DNA from 3 places in the Arthrobacter sp. R4 genome. Region 1 is predicted to be linked to each of the others. Evidence: riboswitches for the same ligand, from Rfam matches in the RefSeq annotation. Region 1 holds a riboswitch; each other region holds the start of a gene.

Region 1 (5,945 bases):
TCTCATGTCCCTGGATGCAGGTCACGGTGGGCGGCTGGGGAAGGTCATGGGCGAGGAAGAAGAGACTGCTCCGCCCGTGTTCAAAACCCGCATCCTCCCTCTTCAGCCAGGGCCGGTGGCTGTGTTTGGCTGAATCGGGCGGTTTCTGTTCCTCGTGCTGATGATGCCCGAACGGATTCTTGACCATGGGTACCGCGACCTTCCCATTACCCTGACTGCCCTTGGGCAGCGATGAACCGGTACGAAAGATTTTACGCGCCGGTCCCGCCGCAGGCGCGGGTAGTCTTGAAAGATGAGCACCACAACGCCAACAACGCTCACCTTCGATGGCCGCTTCGCCCGGGAGTTCGAGGAGCTTGCTGTACCCTGGCAGGCCGAGGAAGCTCCGTCCCCGCAACTCCTCGTGCTGAACGAGCCGCTGGCCAGCGAACTTGGCCTGGATCCGGCGTCGCTGCGGACCCCGGAGGGGACGCTGATGCTCATCGGCAACCGGGTCCCGGAAGGTGCCACGCCTGTGGCCCAGGCATACGCCGGGCATCAGTTCGGAGGCTATTCGCCACTCTTGGGAGACGGGCGCGCCCTCCTGCTGGGGGAGGTCACGGATATTCACGGGCGCCTCCGCGATGTGCACCTCAAGGGCTCGGGCCGTACCCCGTTCGCCCGTGCCGGTGACGGCCTCGCCGTCGTCGGTCCGATGCTGCGCGAATACCTCGTCAGTGAAGCCATGTATGCCATGGGCATTCCCACCACACGGTCGCTTGCCGTCGTGGCCACTGGACGGCCAGTCCGCCGCGAAACCATGCTTCCCGGGGCTGTGCTGACCCGCGTCGCGAGCAGCCACCTGCGTGTGGGCAGCTTCCAGTTCGCCCGGGTCAACGGCGACCCGGAGCTCCTCCGTCGGCTGGCCGACCACGCGATCAGCCGCCATCATCCGGACGCCGCGAAGGCGGACCAGCCCTATCTCGCGCTGTTCGATGCAGTCATCGCCGCCCAGGCGTCACTGGTGGCCAAGTGGATGCTCGTTGGATTCGTCCACGGGGTAATGAACACGGACAACATGACCATCTCGGGCGAGACCATCGACTATGGACCGTGCGCTTTTATGGATGCCTTTAACCCCGGTGCGGTCTACAGCTCCATCGACGCCGGCGGACGCTACGCCTACGCCAATCAGCCACTCATCGCTGAATGGAACCTCACCCGGCTGGCCGAGGCGCTTCTGCCCCTGCTCCACGAGGACCAGGAGCAGGCCGTTGCGCTCGCTGTGGAGTCACTCGGCGCGTTCCGCAAGCTGTACAGCACGGCCTGGTCCGCCGGGATGAAATCCAAGCTGGGGCTCGGCGCGGAGGCAAGGGACGACGAAGCGGGGCCTCTGGTGAATGACCTGCTCGCATTGCTTGAAGAGGGGGAGGTTGATTACACCTCGTTCCTCCGGGGCCTCGGGTCCGCAGCCCGCGGTACACCCGATGCAGCCCGAACCATGTTCACGGATCCGGGAGCATTTGACGCCTGGGCCAAGAAGTGGCTCGCCCTGGCACCGGACGCAGACATGATGGACCGGGTGAACCCTGTCTACATCCCCAGGAACCACTTGGTGGAAGAAGCCCTGGGCGCCGCTACCGCAGGCGACCTGGACCCGTTCCACCGCCTGGTGGACGTCCTGACGCAGCCGTACACCGAGCGCCCCGGCCTGGAACGCTACGCCGGTCCCGCGCCTGTTGACTTCGGCAGCTACCGGACGTTCTGCGGAACCTGAGCGAACAAAAACGGGGGACGACGGCGACAGGCGGCTGGTTGCCGCCCGCCGCCGTCGAACCGGCCGGACTCACGCTACGCGGACGAAGGACGCTCCCGACAGCCAGCTGATGGAGTGGACTTCGGTCTTGTAACCGTCCACGCCGCCGCTAACAACCTGGCCATTGCCGGCGTAGACGCCCACGTGGCCGGCGGTGATGACCAAGTCACCGGCCGCAGGGGTGCCCACCACGGTGCCGTACGCGAAGAATTGCGTGGGTGCCAGGTCTCCCACGCTCTTGCCCACCGAGCGCAGTGCCTTCTCCACCATGGCGGTGCAGTCCTGCTGAACGCCGAGCTGCGAATAGGCGGAAGCCAGGATGGCAGCGCCGAGCGAGCCGGACGGTGCCTGTGCCGCCGGGGCGGCGGTGGAAGCCAGCTGGACGCCGGTGTTGGCCGGGGCGGTGGGCGCTGCGGCCGCCTTCGCCACCGGAGCCGGAGCCGGAGCAGTGTAGCCGGCACCCGGGATCTGGATCTGGTCACCGGGGTAGATGATGGTGGTCAGCGACAGGCCGTTCACAGCCAGGACGTCGTTCAGGGCCACGCCGTAGGCGGCGGAAATTGCGCCCAGGGTGTCGCCTGAGACGACCGTGTGGACGGTGGCTGCGGCGGCCGGAGCGGCAGCCGCGGCCGGTGCAACGGCGGCCGGTGCAGCTGCCGGTGCGCTGGTCTGGCCCTGCACATTGACGGTCCCGGACGAGTCCGGGCCGTGGACACCGGCCTGCGCCGGGGTGCCAACGCTAAAGAGCAGCCCGGACGCGGCAACTGCGGCAAGTGCGGGCCGGCCGAACGTCAGTGCGCGGGCTTTGGCCGAGGAAGACAGGCCAACCAGAACGGTGGGGCGGACAGAAGTCGCACGATGGCGTGCGGCAGTGGAGTTTTTTGACACGGGTAATCGCCTCTCCCATGCCTGCGGGGTGAGCTGTCGGGTTCGGGTCGGAGACACCCGGCCGGTTACGGCTCCGTACGGGACGGAGCAATATCGACTTAACCCCAAGGCTTCGGAACGAAGCCGTGGAAACGTGGTTCCCCCGTCCCTGCCAGTGAAAGTAACTGGGGTCCCGGTTCAGCGGCAGGGTTCGGCATACTGACGGGAATGCCCCGGCTTGAGCCAGGACACCGCTCGACCATAACCTCTGCTCTTTTGGAATGTCACATTCCGGTAACGGAATGTAGGCCAAAAAGCCACCTCATCTTCGGGTGGGGTTCTTCCCTGTGTGGAATGACGTTGCAGGTCAGGTCCCGATAGCGGTATATGCTGCGAAAGCTGGTGCCGCGTGATTGAAATCACGTAACAAAAGAGGCCGTCTTGCGTTTTGATCCTCAGATTGAGGCCTGATGCGTGGTAGTTCGGGCCTACCTTGGGGCTGCTGAGGGAGGGATCTCTGCTGGATAACAATGTTGGACCAGGATCCACAAGGCAAGAGTTTTGCCCGGTAAGCTCACCAACTATGTCCCGGTTTGCTCAAAGAATGAGGCTGCCTGCCGTTGCGGGCCTGCTGGCGGTTGTTTTGGCGGCCCCGCTCGCCATGGCGCCTTCGCATGCCGACGACGATACTCCGCCAGGCGGTTACCCCTCCTGGCAGGACGTGCAAAACGCCAAGCAAAGCGAGGCCGGTAAAGCTGCGGAGGTCACCAGGATCAACGAACTGTTGAGTGGGCTGCAGACGCAGGCTGAGGCGCTGGGCGGCGCTGCCGTGACGTCCGCTGCCGAGTACGCCGCGGCGGACGCAGCGCTCCAGGCTGCCAGCTCAAGGGTCGACGTCCTCACCGCACAGACTGAACGCGCCACGGCGGAACTCGGGCAGTACAAAAAGGAAATCGGGGCCCTGGCAGCCCAGTCGTACAAGACCGGCGGCACCAATATGGGATTCTTCGTAGCCCTCGACGCCGTCCAGACCAACAGCATCCAGGGTCTGAATATCGTCCAGATCGTCAGCGACAAGACCGCGGCACTGGTGAACAAATCCACGGCTGCCGAACGGGTCGCCAATGCCCTCGCCGATCAGGAAAGGGCAGCGAGGATTGAACGCGAACGGCTGTCAGGGGAAGCCAAGAGCAAGCTCGACGCCGCCCAAGCGGCCCAGCAGGCCATGTCACGGCAGGTTGCGGAGCAGCAGGAGCACAGCCAGGAACTGACCGCGCAGCTGGCATCCCTCAAGGGCACCACTGCCGCCGTCGAAGGGGAGTTCCGGCAGGGCCAGGCGGCTTTGGCTGCCTATGAGACCGCGCAGGCAGCTAAGCGCGCCGCAGCGCAGGAACAGGCCCGCCAACAGGCCGAGGCGGCGGCCAAGGCCGCGGCCCTGGCCGCCGCCCAGAAGCCGGTAAACCCAGGGCCCGCCGCACCGGCCGCCCCAGCTGCACCGGCGGCGCCGGCGCCGGTTCCGGCTCCTGTCCCAGGTCCGACGCCCAGCCCGCCGCCCGTCGTCGTCCCTTCCGTTCCTGGCGGTGCCGTCAACGACCCCGCCGGAGCCAAGAGTTACGCTTCGGGCCGGCTGTCCGCCTATGGCTGGGGCCAGGACCAGTTCCTGTGCCTGGCGCAGCTGTGGACCAAGGAATCCAACTGGCTGACCACGGCCACCAACCCCTACTCCGGCGCTTACGGGATCGCCCAGGCGCTGCCCGCTGGGAAGTACGCCAGCGCCGGCAGCGACTGGCTCACCAATTACCGGACGCAGGTCGAGTGGGGCCTCGGGTACATCCGGGACCGCTACACGTCTCCGTGCGGGGCCTGGAACCACTCCGTCCAATACAACTGGTACTGACCCGGCCGGGCGCTGACGCGAAGGCTAGGCGGAGTCCGGTGCTGGTTTGGCAAATTCGGCGGCGCTGACGAATTCAATGCCGACGAAGGCCTGGTCGCCGTCCACCCAGGAGTCATGCCCCGGTGGAATGGTGTAGGAATCACCAGCGGCGATACTGGTCCGCCGCCCATCCATTGTTTCGACCGTGAGTGCCCCGGACACGCAGTATCCGACGTGGTTCACCTGGCATGACGCTGGTCAGACTGCATCAAGCCCGTGGTTCAAACGGATTACCAGGTGGCATCTGAGGCGCTTACGAGTGACAGCATGCTCCGTTGAGTGCCACTTGTCGAGTCCTGCGAAGATGCCGCGGCGCTAGGCTTTTCCCATGGCTGACTTTGAGCGGTTCCGGATCCTGCTGGAGGAAGAGCGTGCGCGAAAGCTTGCCCTGCTTCCGGCGCTGCGGGCCGATATTTCCTCAACCAATGCTGCACGCCAGGACTCCAATGTCGACGACGAGCACGACCCCGAGGGTGCCACCATCGCCTTCGAGCTGTCCCAGGCCTCGGCCTTGCTGCAACAGAGCAGCTCCGGCCTGGCCCAGGTGGAAGCTGCCCTGCAACGGGTGGCCGATGGCACCTACGGCGTGTGCGAGGTATGTGGCGTGCCTATCGCCGAGGGCCGCCTGGAGGCCAGGCCCTGGACCCCCTATTGCCTGGAGCATGCCTCCACCGGCCGCCGCGGACGGTAGCCGTGAACCAGACAGTCCTGGATGCCGCGGACTTCATTGATGCCACCCTGCAGAACGAAGGAGCCTGGTACCGGGCGGACGAGGTGGAGTCCAAGATGGGCGGTGCCCTGGGCTCCTATGGTGCGTCGGTGGGGGCGGTCCGGGGAACCGTCCGCGACGCCAGACGGAAGTTCAAGGACCTGGACCACGATGACGTGGTGGCCTTGGCCTCACTGCTCTGGGGCCTACCAGGTCCCGGCAGGAAGCCCGTCTATGAGCGTCGCCTCGCCGCTGTGGTGCTGCTGCAGTCCCGGGTGGCCATGCTGCGGCACATGGACCTGACCAGGCTCGAGGGCTTTATCAGATCCGCGCACAGCGGTGAGCTGGTAATCCCGCTGATCAACGACGTTGTAGTCCCGCTCCTGAAGGCGCTGGACGGACCTGGCCGGCATCGCGCCGACGTCGTGATCACCCGCTGGAGCCAGGACCCCGATGGCTGGATCCGCCACGCAGCATCCCTGACCGCAGAAGTAGCCTGAACACCTGAGAGAAGGAGACGGAAATGAGCGATCCCTACGACCTGGAGCGTTTTGTCGAGGCCCAGGACCACGGCGGCACCTACAGCCGGGCCTTGGCCGAATTGCAGCTGGGCAGGAAGACGGGCCACTGGATGTGGT
Region 2 (5,945 bases), on a different contig from region 1:
ACCGGCAACGAGGTCAAAGTCGTCGCCTGGAGTGCGCATCGTGACGGAGAAGGACAGGGAGCCCAACCGGATCTCCAGGGGTTCCTCCACGGCCAGGGTGTCTTCCCTGTGCCGTATGGGGAACTCGAGGGCCTGGGGGGACCCGTCCAGCACGTACCGGTGGACCTTGCGGCGCTGCGTCACACGGCCCATAGCTGTGCCCCGTCCTGCCGGCGGAAGCCCTGCAGTATGTCCCGTTGCTGCCGTCGATGGCCAAGGTGCCTGTTCATGACTCCATCATTGCAAGGGCAAGGGCACTAAGCCAGCGGCGCCACGGTCAGCCCAGGAGTGCGCTCCAGTCCACGGGGCCTGCCGGTGCCGCGGGCTTGGAGCCGGCCTTCCGGGCAGCCCGTGCAGGGGTCTTGGCTTTGGTGCCGGATTTTTCTCCGGTGGCGAGCGGCGGCCCCCACGGCAGCGCGAAGGCCGGGACTGCTTCACCGAGCTGCACCCCGTGGGGCGGCACCACCATCACACCGTGGGCGGACGCCAACCCCCGCATCATGCCGGGGCCGGTGTGCTGGGCCGGCGACGCCATGCCATACAGCAGCCGGAACGGCATCAGCCGGGTACGGCCGGGATCCGGCTCGATGGTGGTTCCGGAGGGGACTTCCTGTATTTCCGGCATGGACCCGTGGCCAAGTGCCGCGAGTAACGGCGCGCCTACGGTGGACAACGCCATCATGGCGGCCAGGGGGTTTCCGGGCAGCCCGAGGACAAACCGTCCGTCGGGCAGCTCCGCGAGGACAGCGGGATGGCCGGGCCGCATGGCGATCCCGTCGATGACCAGCCTTCCACCCAGTTCGGCGACGGCCTGGCGCAGGTGGTCGGTTCCTGATCTGCCGGTACCGCCGGTGGTGATGACGACGTCGGCAGGCACGACGGCGGGAACCTCACCGCCGGGCTCGGCGACGTCTTCCAAGGCAGTGAGCCAGTCTTCGTAGGAGTCGCCGATCTTTTCCTGCCCGGCGGGAATGCCCCCCAGCATTTCCACGACTGCAGCCAGCTGGGGGCCAAATGTGTCACGGACCTGCCCGGGCGCCGGCAGTCCATGGGTCACCACTTCGGAGCCGGTCAGCAGGAGTTTGACCACCGGCTTGCCTTGCACCAGGAGGTCGTCATGGCCGGAAAGGGCCGCCACGGCAAGGTGGGCGGGATTGAGGGTAACGCCTGCCTTGACAAGCACGTCACCCACAGCCGCTTCCTCCCCGGCTTTCCTGATGTGCTGGCCGTTCTTCGGCTCGCCGGGGCGGGCGCCGCCGCCAACCATCAGGACCGGGAGGCCGTCGTCGTCAGTGCCCAGCACAGCGCTTTCGCTGCGGAGCACGGCTTTGGCACCGGCGGGGATCAGGCCACCTGTGACGATGGGGCTGGCCTGGTGCGGCGCCAGCCGCTGCCCGGCCTCGGCCAGGATCCAGGGGCCGCTGCCGTTGACCGCCCAGCCATCCATGGCGGACGAGGCGTAGTGCGGCATCTCCTGGAGGGCTGTGATGTCCTCGGCAAGCGTCCGGCCAAGGGCCTGCTGCAACGGAACGCGTCCCGGGGGTATCGGCACGGCGCAATCGAACGCTGCCTGGCGGGCCTCTTCCCAGGTGTGGGCCAGATGCCTGGTTTTTTCGTCGTGAGTGTCCTGCCTAAGTGCGTCGTCGTTGTCGCCGGGGGCAGCCGTCATTCGCGCGGAGTCCCGGCGGATTCAGAATCATAGTCCACGGCCAGGGACCGTGCCACGTCCATGGCAGCGGACATGGACGCGGTGTCCGGCGCCTTCCCCGAGCCTGAGGCCAGGCCGGCGGCGAAGCCTGCGATAAAGGTGGTCAGGGGCGCTGCGGGCCGCACTACCGAATGTGCAGCCACTCCGGCGAGCGAGAGGATGGCGTTGACGTCTATCTGGACGTCCTCGAGTTCGTAGGCCTGAAGGAGCGCCCTGCACCATTCTTCCAGCGTCTCATCCTGGCTCTTCACTGTATGCCTCCCATTCAACTGCGGCCATGCAGGTCCGGTACCTCATCGTGGTTCCCGGCCGGCCACTCCAAGCGCGGCGGCATCATCCCACGTGTCTACGTCATCCGTAGAGCCCGCCGGGACGGTGACAAGCTGCACGTCCAGCCTAGCAAGGAGAGCGGATACTGAGCCGTTCATTAAGGCCCCGCGGGAGTCAAGGTCCTGCACTGAACGGTGGAGTGCGGGAGTGCTGTAAAAGCCCACCAGGGGTTGGCGGTGGCCGTCCGGCGAAACGGCCATGGCGCCGTCGCCAGGACCAAGCGACCGCCGAAGGGCATCAATGGCCTGGCCCACCCTGGGCATGTCGCAGGCCAGCAAGAGCGTGAAGGGAGGACGCGGCCCCGCGGTTCCATCGAGCGCGGCCAACCCTGCTGCAATGGCCGACGCCGGACCGGCAAACGGCGGTTCTTCCCGGCACGTGAGGACCCCCTCGGGCAGGGGTCCCGGGTCCGGGCCGACCACCACGACCCCCCGGGCACCCCCGGCTGCTGCGAGGGACCGCTGCAGGAGGGTGGCGCCGTCGTAAATCAATGACTGCTTGGGGACGCCACCCAGACGGGACGAACGGCCGCCCGCAAGGATTACCGCGTCAAATTCGTATGTATCAGGAGCCACCACTCCAGCCTAGCGGGGCGGGTGTTATCCGTGCTTTCAGCCGGGTCAGGCAGCCCGTTCAGGCAACAGGAAGGGATCCCACGCCGGTGTGGGTTTCTCCAGCTCCTTGATTTGCCAGATGGTCCCATGCGGTGGTTCCGGGGTGAACCGGAGCTTCCACCCCATCTCCCCCGGCGTGTGGTCGCCTTTGACGTTGTTGCAGCGCAGGCAGGCGGCCACGAGGTTTTCCCAGGAATCTGCACCGCCGCGGGACTTGGGCTGGACGTGGTCAATGGTGTGGGCTGCTTTTCCGCAGTAGGCGCACCGGTGTCCGTCCCGGCGCAGCACGCCACGGCGGCTCACGGCGGTGGTCTGGTTGTACCGGGGGCGGATGTAGCGGTTCAGGAGGATCACGGACGGGCGGCCCAGAATCTCCTGTGGCCCCACTACAGGGTCCTCGCCTTCGGCTACAACGCTTGCCTTCCCCGTGAGCACAAGGACCAGCGCCCGGCGGAAGGTGATTACCGCCAGCGGTTCATATCCAGCATTCAGAACGAGAGTGCGCATGCACGTACCTCTTCACGGCCGCACCCGTCAGGGGCGCGAGGGCCGGCTGCCCTCGGCATGTCCGGGCTATGGATCGACACCACAAGAGTAAACAAAGAAACCCGGGATCAACTAATCCATGGTTTCGGGGTGCGCCCGTGTCGATCGCCTCTTACCGGGTCTGGGCCGGGCTGCGCCGTTAAAGCGCAAGGACCCCCGCCGTAGGGCGGGGGTCCTTGCCAAGCGTTGCTAGGGAAACTAGCTGACGCGGATGAAAACCGGGCCGGAGCCAACGTTGGCGCTGAAAACAACGGTCTGGTTGCCGTTGTAGCCACCGTGTACGGCCTGGCCGTTGCCGGCGTAGACAGCTACGTGGGCAACGCCCGCACCACCATCGGCGTAGTAGATCAGGTCGCCGGGCTGGGCCTCGGCGGCACTCACGGTCTGGCCCAAGGACAGGTAGCCTGCAGGCCAGTCGTGGAAGTTGATGCCCACAGCGGCCAGGGAGTTGGTGACCAGCATGGTGCAGTCCTGGTTGACGCCCAGCTGGGCGTAGGCTGCGGACAGGATGGCCTGGCCCTTGCTGCTGGCCGCCACAGGTGCCTTCGGAGCTGCAGCCGCTACCTTGACAGTGGTAACAGCCTGGGCGGCGGGTGCGGGAGCCGCAACCTCAACCTCAGGCTCAGGTTCCGGCGCTTCAACCACGGGAGCCGGCGTGGTGGTCACCGCGGGCTTCTCGTAGGAGATGGCAATGGTGGAAGCGGCCGAAATGACTGCCGGAGCGGCAACCTCAACCTCAAGGTTGGAAGCAGAAGCCGATTCGCGCTGAACGTTGGTGTCTGCAGCGTTGGCGGCGATACCACTGGTCAGGACCAGGCCGGAGGCAGCAGCGATAACCGCGGCCTGGCGACCCATGCCACCGGCGTTGTCGCCGAGGGCCTTGGCAATGACAGCCAGCGAGTTGGTCGTGGTGACCTCCGCGCGGTGCCGTGCAGCAATTGCACGTGTAGTCATTATTTCTCTCTTTCGTTTTCCTCAGGACCGCACAGGCAGGCCAAGGGCTTTGGGTGCGCCGGCATCTTGGGGGTACGCCGGCACACCCCGAACGGGGATTTTGCGAAAAGTGTTCTAGCGGGCGCGGTTCTTCTACTTCAGGGTGTAGAAGGATCCGCCGCCCGTGGAGGCCACGGAGTGCAGCAGCGTTCCCTGTGACGGGTTCAGGGCGCTGATCATCATGCCGTTGCCAACGTAGATGCCTACGTGTGCGCCGCCATTCTGCATAACAAGGTCACCGGGAGACGGTGTTGACGTGGGGGTCATTGCCGTCCACGCGTTTACACGGGGAATGCTGATGCCTGCCTGGGCGTACACCCACTGGGTGAAGCCGGAGCAGTCCCACCCGCTGGGCGAGGTGCCGCCCCAGACGTAGGGGTGGCCGATTCCGGTGTAGGCGATTGCGGCCAGGCCGGAGGCGGCCGCGGAAGATACCGCGTCCGTCAGCTTGCTGGCTGCGGGGGCCTTTGCATCTGCTGCCCGTTCCGTGTCAGTGGACTGTGCACGGACCGTTTCGACCTTCGGGGCCGGCGTGGTCTTAACCACGGGGCGTTCGAAGGAGACGGTGGCGGTGGGGGCAGCGGTGACGGCAAGCGCCGTCTGCGAGCCGGACTCGGTGGAGGCGGAAACGCCAGCGGTGGTGTCCGCTGCGTTGGCCGGAAGCCCCATGCTCAGGATCAGACCTGATGCAGCTGCGATGACAGCAGCTTGGCGACCGACGGTCCCGGCATTTGCACTGACAGCCTTGGACACGGGGCCCAACGGGTTGGTGCGAACCGTTTGTGCGCGGTGACGCGCAGAATTATGGCGTGAAGACACGAAGGTAGCCTCTCCCAATGCCTACGAGGTGAGCTGTCGGATTCGGATGGGAGTTCACCCGGCCACGCCGCTTCCACAGGAAGCTTTGCGACTTAACCCCAAGGCCTTCGAACTTCAAAGGCCAAAATTGGTTCCCCCGCCCCTGCCAGACGATGTCATGCGAACGGACCTTGAGCGGTGGCAGAGCTAGGCAATCCACTCAAGAACGTCAACTTCGGAAAAGTTGACGCAAGTTAGACGGTACAGCAGTTCAGAGCGAATGTCACATTCAGGTCACGGCATGTCACGCAAATGTGAGAGTTTTCCATCAGTTGGGCTAGAGCCAGCCGGTGGGGTCAACGACTTCGCCATTGACCTGGACCTCGAAATGGAGGTGGCAGCCTGTGGAGGCGCCGGTGGTGCCGCTGAGCGCCACTACCTCACCTCGGCTGACCGTTTGGCCAACCTTGACGTTGAAGGAAGACAGGTGGTTATACGTCGTTTCAAGGCCGTTGCCGTGGTCCACGACCACGCGGTTACCTCCGCCAAACTGGTGCCATCCCGCAAAGGTCACAGTGCCGCTGGCGGCCGCCAGGACGGACGTGCCGCACTGTGCCACGTAGTCCTGGCCGCGGTGGAAGTCACCGGAGCCGCCAGTGATAGGACTCACGCGATAGCCGAATGGGGAGGCCGTAACCAGGCTCGCCAGCGGAGCACCGAGGCTGCCGGCGGAGGCGGCCCGGGTGATGGACCCCGCCGACTGGGCGCTCAAGAGTTGCTTGAGCTTGCCGTCCGGATCACCCATGGTGACTACGGATGAGCGGCTGAAGTCGATTTTTGCAGCTGCTTCGGCAGAGATTTCAGGCTGTGGAGCTGCGGAAACAGCCGATGTCTGCTGACCGGCGTCCGGCGTGGCC
Region 3 (5,945 bases), on a different contig from region 1:
AGGTAGTTGAGGAGCTCAAACTCCTTGAACGTGAGGTTCAGGGATTCGCCGTCCAGGTGGACCTCGCGGCGGGCGAGGTCGATCAGCACGCCGGAGGGACGCGGGTCCTGGGCTTGCTGCTGGCGTGCGGTTTCAGTGCGCTGGCGAGCGTTCACCGTGGGGTCGCCAAAGGTGGAACGGACGACGTCGAGCGCGGAACCGGGGGTGCTGGCCGGCGCGACGGCCACTGCCGCGTAGCTTTCGGCCCCCGACACCAGTGACTGGGCGTAGGCGCGGATTTCCTGGGCAAGCTTGGCGATGGAGGTTCCGGCAGCAGCTGCAGTTTCCTCGTCGATGCCCATGTAGAGCACGAAGCCGCGGGCGACGTTGTCGTTTGCTACCGGGCGGACAGTGTTGGGTCCCGCCACAACCGGCGTGGGCGCGGTGACCGGGGCCGCGTCGGCGGGCTGCACGGCGCGGAGTTGGCCATAAGAGTTGGGGTTGTAGCCCTGCGGTGCGTAACCGGGAGCGGGGAAGCTGGTACCGGGCGCGGCGGGAGCGAACGCCGGGCGGGCACCGAAACCCTGGCGCAGGCCGGAGGGCTGGGCTGCCTTGGTGGCGTTTCGGACAGAGATGTGGACGTATCCGGATGCAACTGACATGGATTAGTTACCTCAATGTGAATGGCCGTCATCGCGGCTCGAATGCTTGGTTTCCCCGCAATGAGATCTGGGGAGGGCGCCCGACGCTGGGCTGGGGGGCGAATGCCTAGGAACTTCGCGGGGTGTGAAGGTCAGGCGTGCATTCGACAACAGCGCATGTCGGCAGCAGCGGGTGTGCTGGGCCAATATTCTGCGGCTGCAGGTGCTGTTGAGTTCTTGTTCACAATTGAAGTGTGCAACGTAACAATGCGAACTTGCAAGTAACAATGGACGGATCGTTCCGCATAGTGAGACAAATTCCGAGAATGTGGCTCAGATCACGATTCTGGCAGAGCGATAAAATAACAGATGTTTTCCAGAACGATTGGTTGGAAAACCATCTTTCCCGAATATTATTCGCCAGCACCATCAAAAAGGCCACCACAATTCACCAGCGATTGAATTGCTGAAATACACTCCTTGATTTGCCGTTGTGTCCAGCTCCGCCGCCATCCGGACAAAAAAATTTCCATCCCCATCCGCCCCGGAACCGCCAAGAGCGTCGAAGGTGGCCCTGCTGGACGCCACCAGAGCCAGGGAAGGTCCCGGCGGATCATCAGGGGAATCTGCCACTGGGCAGCTTTCAGCTCGCTAGGCTGGGATTCACAGCCACCGCACAGGAAGCCCATAGCGGGGGCCCAACGAGGGATCGGAGAGTTGTCCCATGGCCACTTCGCACTCCATGACCCACAACCTTCCCCAACTTACCCACCCGGACGGCTCCCCCATCCGTGCCTTGGTGGTCGACGACGAACCCAGCCTCTCCGAATTGATGAGCATGGGCCTGCGCATGGCCGGATGGTCGGTTGCCGTCGCCGCTGACGGCCCCGAGGCTGTAAAGCTCGCCAAGGAGTTCCGCCCGGACGTCCTTGTTCTCGACGTGATGCTTCCCGGGTTCGACGGCGTCGAGCTGCTGACCAGGATCCGCGCCTTCGCGCCTGAAGTGCCGGCGCTCTTCCTGACTGCCAAGGATGCCGTCCAGGACCGGATTGTGGGCCTGGCTGCCGGCGGTGACGACTACGTGACCAAGCCGTTCAGCATGGAGGAGGTCCTCCTCCGGCTTCACCGGCTGGTGCAGCGCTCCGGCGTGGCAGCGATGGACACCGCCGAGCTGGTAGTAGGTGACCTTGTCCTCAACATCGATACCCGCGAGGTGACCAGGGCCGGCGATGAACTGCAGCTGACTGCCACGCAGTTCGAGCTGCTCCGGTACCTCATGGAGAACCCCAAGCGTGTCATCAGCAAGGCGCAAATCCTGGACCGCGTTTGGAACTACGACTTTGGCGGGCAGGCCAACATCGTGGAGCTCTACATCTCGTACTTGCGCAAGAAGGTCGATGCCGTGCATCCGCCCATGATCCACACGGTGCGCGGCGCCGGATACGTCATCAAGCCGGCGGACTAGGCCGTGCCCTCACTGCCTGCAGTGGCCCCCACGTATGGCCGGAGCTGGCTGAAGCCCTCCACCTGGCACCTGCGTACACGCCTTGTACTGGTTGCCATGGCCCTGCTGGTGGCCATCTGTGGCGCCGTTGGCCTCTTCAGCTACGCCTCCATGGACTCGTTCCTTACACGCCAGCTCGACGAACAGCTCAGCCAGGCTGCTTCCCGGTCCAACGACCCCGGCCGGCCGCCGCTGGGCGGCTTCAACGGCAGGCCGGACCCGCTGGACTCCCGTGGGCAAAGCGTGGGTACGCTCAACGCCCGGATCCTGAATGGGCAGGTCAACAGCGCCGGATTCCTGGCCTCCGATACCACGCGTTCTCCCCTGTCCGCTGAGGACAAGGAGATCCTGCTGGCCCTCCAGAAGGATTCCCGCCCTGTGGACCGGACGCTCTCCAATGGCGAGTACCGGCTGATTGCAGTGGCAACGAACTACGGTGATGTCCTGGTGACCGGGCTCCCGCTCGCCGGCAAGGAAAGCACCCTCACCTCCCTGGTGTGGACCTTCGTTTTTGTTTCCCTTGGAGGGCTGGTCTTGATTGGCCTGGCCGGGACTATCCTCATCCGGCGCACCATGCAGCCGCTGGAGCAGCTTTCGGAGGTGGCCACACGCGTTTCGCGGCTCCCGCTGGACGCCGGCGAGGTGGCACTCGCGGTGCGCGTCCCGCCGTCGAACTCCAACCCCGGAACCGAGGTGGGCAGCGTGGGGCATGCGCTGAACCTCATGCTCGACAACGTGGCCAACGCGCTGCAGGCCCGGCAGCAAAGCGAGACCAAGGTACGGCAATTCGTTGCCGACGCGTCCCACGAACTGCGCACTCCACTCACCGCCATCCGCGGTTACACGGAGCTAATGCGGATGACCGAGAACTTCACTCCGGATGGCCGGAAATCGCTGGCCCGGGTACAGAGCCAGTCCGAGCGCATGACCACGCTGGTGGAAGACCTGCTCCTGCTCGCCAGGCTGGACGAGGGCCAGCCGTTGAAACTCAGCGAGGTGGATCTGACGCAGCTGGTGATCGAAACCGTCAGCGACGAAAAAATCATCGCACCCGGCCACAGCTGGCATCTTGAGCTTCCGGACGAGCCGCTTGCGGTCAATGCCGATGCGTCGCAGCTGCGCCAGGCGTTGGTGAACCTGCTGTCCAACGCCCGCAAACACACCGCTCCGGGCACAACGGTCACCACGGCCGTGATGAGGTCCGACGACGGCAGTGCCGTGGTGACAGTAACGGACGACGGCGCTGGCATCCCGCCGGAATTCGTGGACCACGTTTTTGCCCGGTTTGCCCGCGCAGACGCGGCGCGGACTGGATCTTCACGTTCCTCCGGCGCGGCGGCCTCGGAAGGGTCCAGCGGGCTTGGGCTGTCCATTGTGCAGTCCATTGTGGAGGCCCACGGCGGCAACGTGGAAGTGAACTCCCGGCCGGGTCGGACCCAGTTCACGTTGCGCCTACCGGCGATCAACGGCTCATAGCAAGGCAACGCACCGGCATCGTGATCTCTGTTACCAAAATGTGACTTAAGCGTCGCGCTCCTGTAGCGTCGATGGGGTGCGGTTCCCTTTGAGCCGCATATCCGGATGACGCCAAGCTCTGCCGCTTCCCGGATTCCGCTTGACCAGGCAGAGGCGGGGGACCCAGAGTCCCGGGCACTGAACTGCCCTTGGGGTGAAGCCAGCACGTGATCTTTCCGTGTGGCCGGATGCCCTCATCCGAACCCGACAGCTAACTCCGCAGGTGTGAGAGGCGATCCATCATGTCTGAATTCAAGGTACAAGCGCGCCCAGAGCGCGGTGCACATAAAGACAACGGCCGTGGCAAGACCGCGGCGCAACACACAAAAGCTTCGTCCCTGGGCAAGCGTGCAGCCGTTTTCGGTGCGGCCTGCGCCCTCCTCATCGGGGTCGGCGCAGCAGGCCAGGCTTCCGAATCCAGGACTCCGGTGGCGGTCAGCGGGACCCAGTCCTCGGCGGCAGAGCTAGAGTCCAACTTGAGGCTGGAAAAGGCCGAGATGCGGGCCAACCCGGCCCCTGAACCAGCTCCGGCCGAGATCAGCGTTGCCCCGCAGGCCGCCGAACCGGCACCAGCACCGGCACCCGCACCAGCACCGGCACCCGCACCGGCCCCCGCCCCTGAGCCCGCACCGGCCCCCGTCGTCGCCGTCAACGATCCGGCCGGGGCCCAGGCCTATGCGGCGAGCCAGCTTGGCAGCTATGGCTGGTCAGCCGACCAGATGCAGTGCCTGCAGACGCTGTGGACCAAGGAATCCGATTGGACCACCACGGCCACCAACGCGAGCAGCGGCGCGTACGGCATTGTCCAGTCGCTGCCCGCCGAGAAGATGGCGAGCGCCGGCGCGGACTACCTCACCAACTACCGCACGCAGATCAACTGGGGCCTGAACTACATCCAGGAGCGCTACCAGTCGCCGTGCGGCGCGCTGAATTTCCACTTGTCGAACAACTGGTACTAAGCCCGTAATTGCGGCTTCCGCATCCGAAGCAGCAGGCCCTGAATCCCCCGATTCAGGGCCTGCTGCTTTTGGCGTTGTATGTTCGCGGGGCCGGACTTCCCTGACCTGCGGCACCGGGCCATACTGGGGCCATGAAATTCACCACGACTATCCTGGGCAGCGGCAACAAGGCTGGTATTGAGGTTCCGGAGGAGGTTGTGACTGCCCTGGGCGCAGGCAAGCGCCCGCCGGTAGTGGTAACCATCAACGGCAAGAGCTACCGGAGCAGCATCGCGGTGATGGGCGGGCAGAGCCTGGTTGGGGTGAGCACCGCCAACCGGGAATTCACCGGCGTAGAGGCTGGCGACACTGTTGAAGTGGATCTGGAACTCGACACGCAGCCCCGGATCATTGAAGTCCCGGATGACCTGGCCGCAGCCATGGCCGCCGAACCGGATGCCCAGGCGTTCTATGCCACCCTGAACTACAGCGCACAGCGCCGTTATGTGGAGCCGCTCGGGGATGCCAAAACGGAGGAAACCAGGGCGAGGCGGATCGCGAAGGTCGTAGCCGACCTCAAAGCCGGAAAGAAATAATCCGCCGTCCTGCGGAGTCCGTTTCCACCGAGGCCGTGACCGCGGTGTAATCCGGGATATGGAGCACTCCCGCCGGTAATTCGCCCGTGTTTGGGCCCACCGCCACGGTCCGGATGCCCGCAGCCACTCCGGCCGCGATTCCAGCCGGGGCATCCTCAAAGACCACGGCATCCTCCGGCTCCACGCCCAGCAAACCGGCAGCGGTCAGGTAGCCTTCCGGATGCGGCTTGCCGCGCGTCACGAGGTCAGCCGTCACGGCAGCGGCAGGCATGGCCAGTCCAGCGGCATCCATGCGGATGTCAGCCAGGATCCTGTCCGCCGACGTCACCAGGGCCACGGCATCCGCGGGCAGGCTCCGGAGCAGTTCGGAGGCACCGGGCAGCGCAACGATGCCGGCAGTCCGCACCCGTTCCATGGCACCAAGTTCTGCAGTGAGCGCAACGACGTCGGCACCGGCAGGCGCGAACCGGCGCACGGTATCGCCGGCCTGGACGCCGTGGGAGGTGCGCAGGATCTCGGCGATGTCCAGGCCGTAGCGGGCGGCGAACTCGCCCCACACCTGTTCCACGACCGCTGTGGAGTCCACCAGCGTGCCGTCCATGTCAAAGAGGACGGCGCGGCAGGTCAATGTTCGTGTGGCGGCAGGAATGGGGAGGGTCATGAACCCCATTTTGCCCTACGTATTGCTTGAGGCGCCGCGCCCGGGGATGTACTGCACGGCCCACTTGTTCCCGTCCGGGTCCGCAAAGTACACGAAATGTCCCCAGTCCTG

What was found. A riboswitch is a leader RNA that binds a small molecule or an ion and turns the genes downstream of it on or off. The one in region 1 is predicted to bind cyclic di-AMP.
Region 2: linked by a shared signal. The riboswitch ahead of ACLKOZ_RS00335 (C40 family peptidase) and the one ahead of ACLKOZ_RS06430 (LysM peptidoglycan-binding domain-containing protein) in region 1 are both predicted to bind cyclic di-AMP.
Region 3: linked by a shared signal. The riboswitch ahead of ACLKOZ_RS08695 (hypothetical protein) and the one ahead of ACLKOZ_RS06430 (LysM peptidoglycan-binding domain-containing protein) in region 1 are both predicted to bind cyclic di-AMP.

What each region holds. Positions count from the first base shown of each region.
Region 1 covers NZ_JBLWIJ010000010.1:127,999-133,943, forward strand. Annotated here, with positions in the region: gene ACLKOZ_RS06425 (protein adenylyltransferase SelO) at 293-1,756, shown strand; gene ACLKOZ_RS06430 (LysM peptidoglycan-binding domain-containing protein) at 1,826-2,683, opposite strand; cyclic di-AMP (ydaO/yuaA leader) riboswitch at 2,687-2,888, opposite strand; gene ACLKOZ_RS06435 (lytic transglycosylase domain-containing protein) at 3,267-4,559, shown strand; gene ACLKOZ_RS06440 (cupin domain-containing protein) at 4,584-4,781, opposite strand; gene ACLKOZ_RS06445 (TraR/DksA family transcriptional regulator) at 4,927-5,289, shown strand; gene ACLKOZ_RS06450 (DNA alkylation repair protein) at 5,292-5,807, shown strand; gene ACLKOZ_RS06455 (DUF1810 domain-containing protein) at 5,831-5,945, shown strand, end outside.
Region 2 covers NZ_JBLWIJ010000001.1:67,802-73,746, reverse strand. Annotated here, with positions in the region: gene fdhD (formate dehydrogenase accessory sulfurtransferase FdhD) at 1-192, opposite strand, end outside; gene ACLKOZ_RS00360 (molybdopterin molybdotransferase MoeA) at 317-1,708, opposite strand; gene ACLKOZ_RS00355 (DUF6457 domain-containing protein) at 1,705-1,998, opposite strand; gene mobA (molybdenum cofactor guanylyltransferase) at 2,041-2,652, opposite strand; gene ACLKOZ_RS00345 (HNH endonuclease) at 2,698-3,198, opposite strand; gene ACLKOZ_RS00340 (NlpC/P60 family protein) at 3,436-4,191, opposite strand; gene ACLKOZ_RS00335 (C40 family peptidase) at 4,324-4,983, opposite strand; cyclic di-AMP (ydaO/yuaA leader) riboswitch at 5,054-5,217, opposite strand; gene ACLKOZ_RS00330 (M23 family metallopeptidase) at 5,366-5,945, opposite strand, start outside.
Region 3 covers NZ_JBLWIJ010000013.1:45,906-51,850, forward strand. Annotated here, with positions in the region: gene ACLKOZ_RS08680 (winged helix-turn-helix domain-containing protein) at 1-641, opposite strand, end outside; gene ACLKOZ_RS08685 (response regulator transcription factor) at 1,345-2,085, shown strand; gene ACLKOZ_RS08690 (sensor histidine kinase) at 2,089-3,600, shown strand; cyclic di-AMP (ydaO/yuaA leader) riboswitch at 3,717-3,876, shown strand; gene ACLKOZ_RS08695 (hypothetical protein) at 3,882-4,598, shown strand; gene ACLKOZ_RS08700 (YdeI/OmpD-associated family protein) at 4,730-5,173, shown strand; gene ACLKOZ_RS08705 (HAD-IA family hydrolase) at 5,154-5,843, opposite strand; gene ACLKOZ_RS08710 (glyoxalase superfamily protein) at 5,850-5,945, opposite strand, start outside.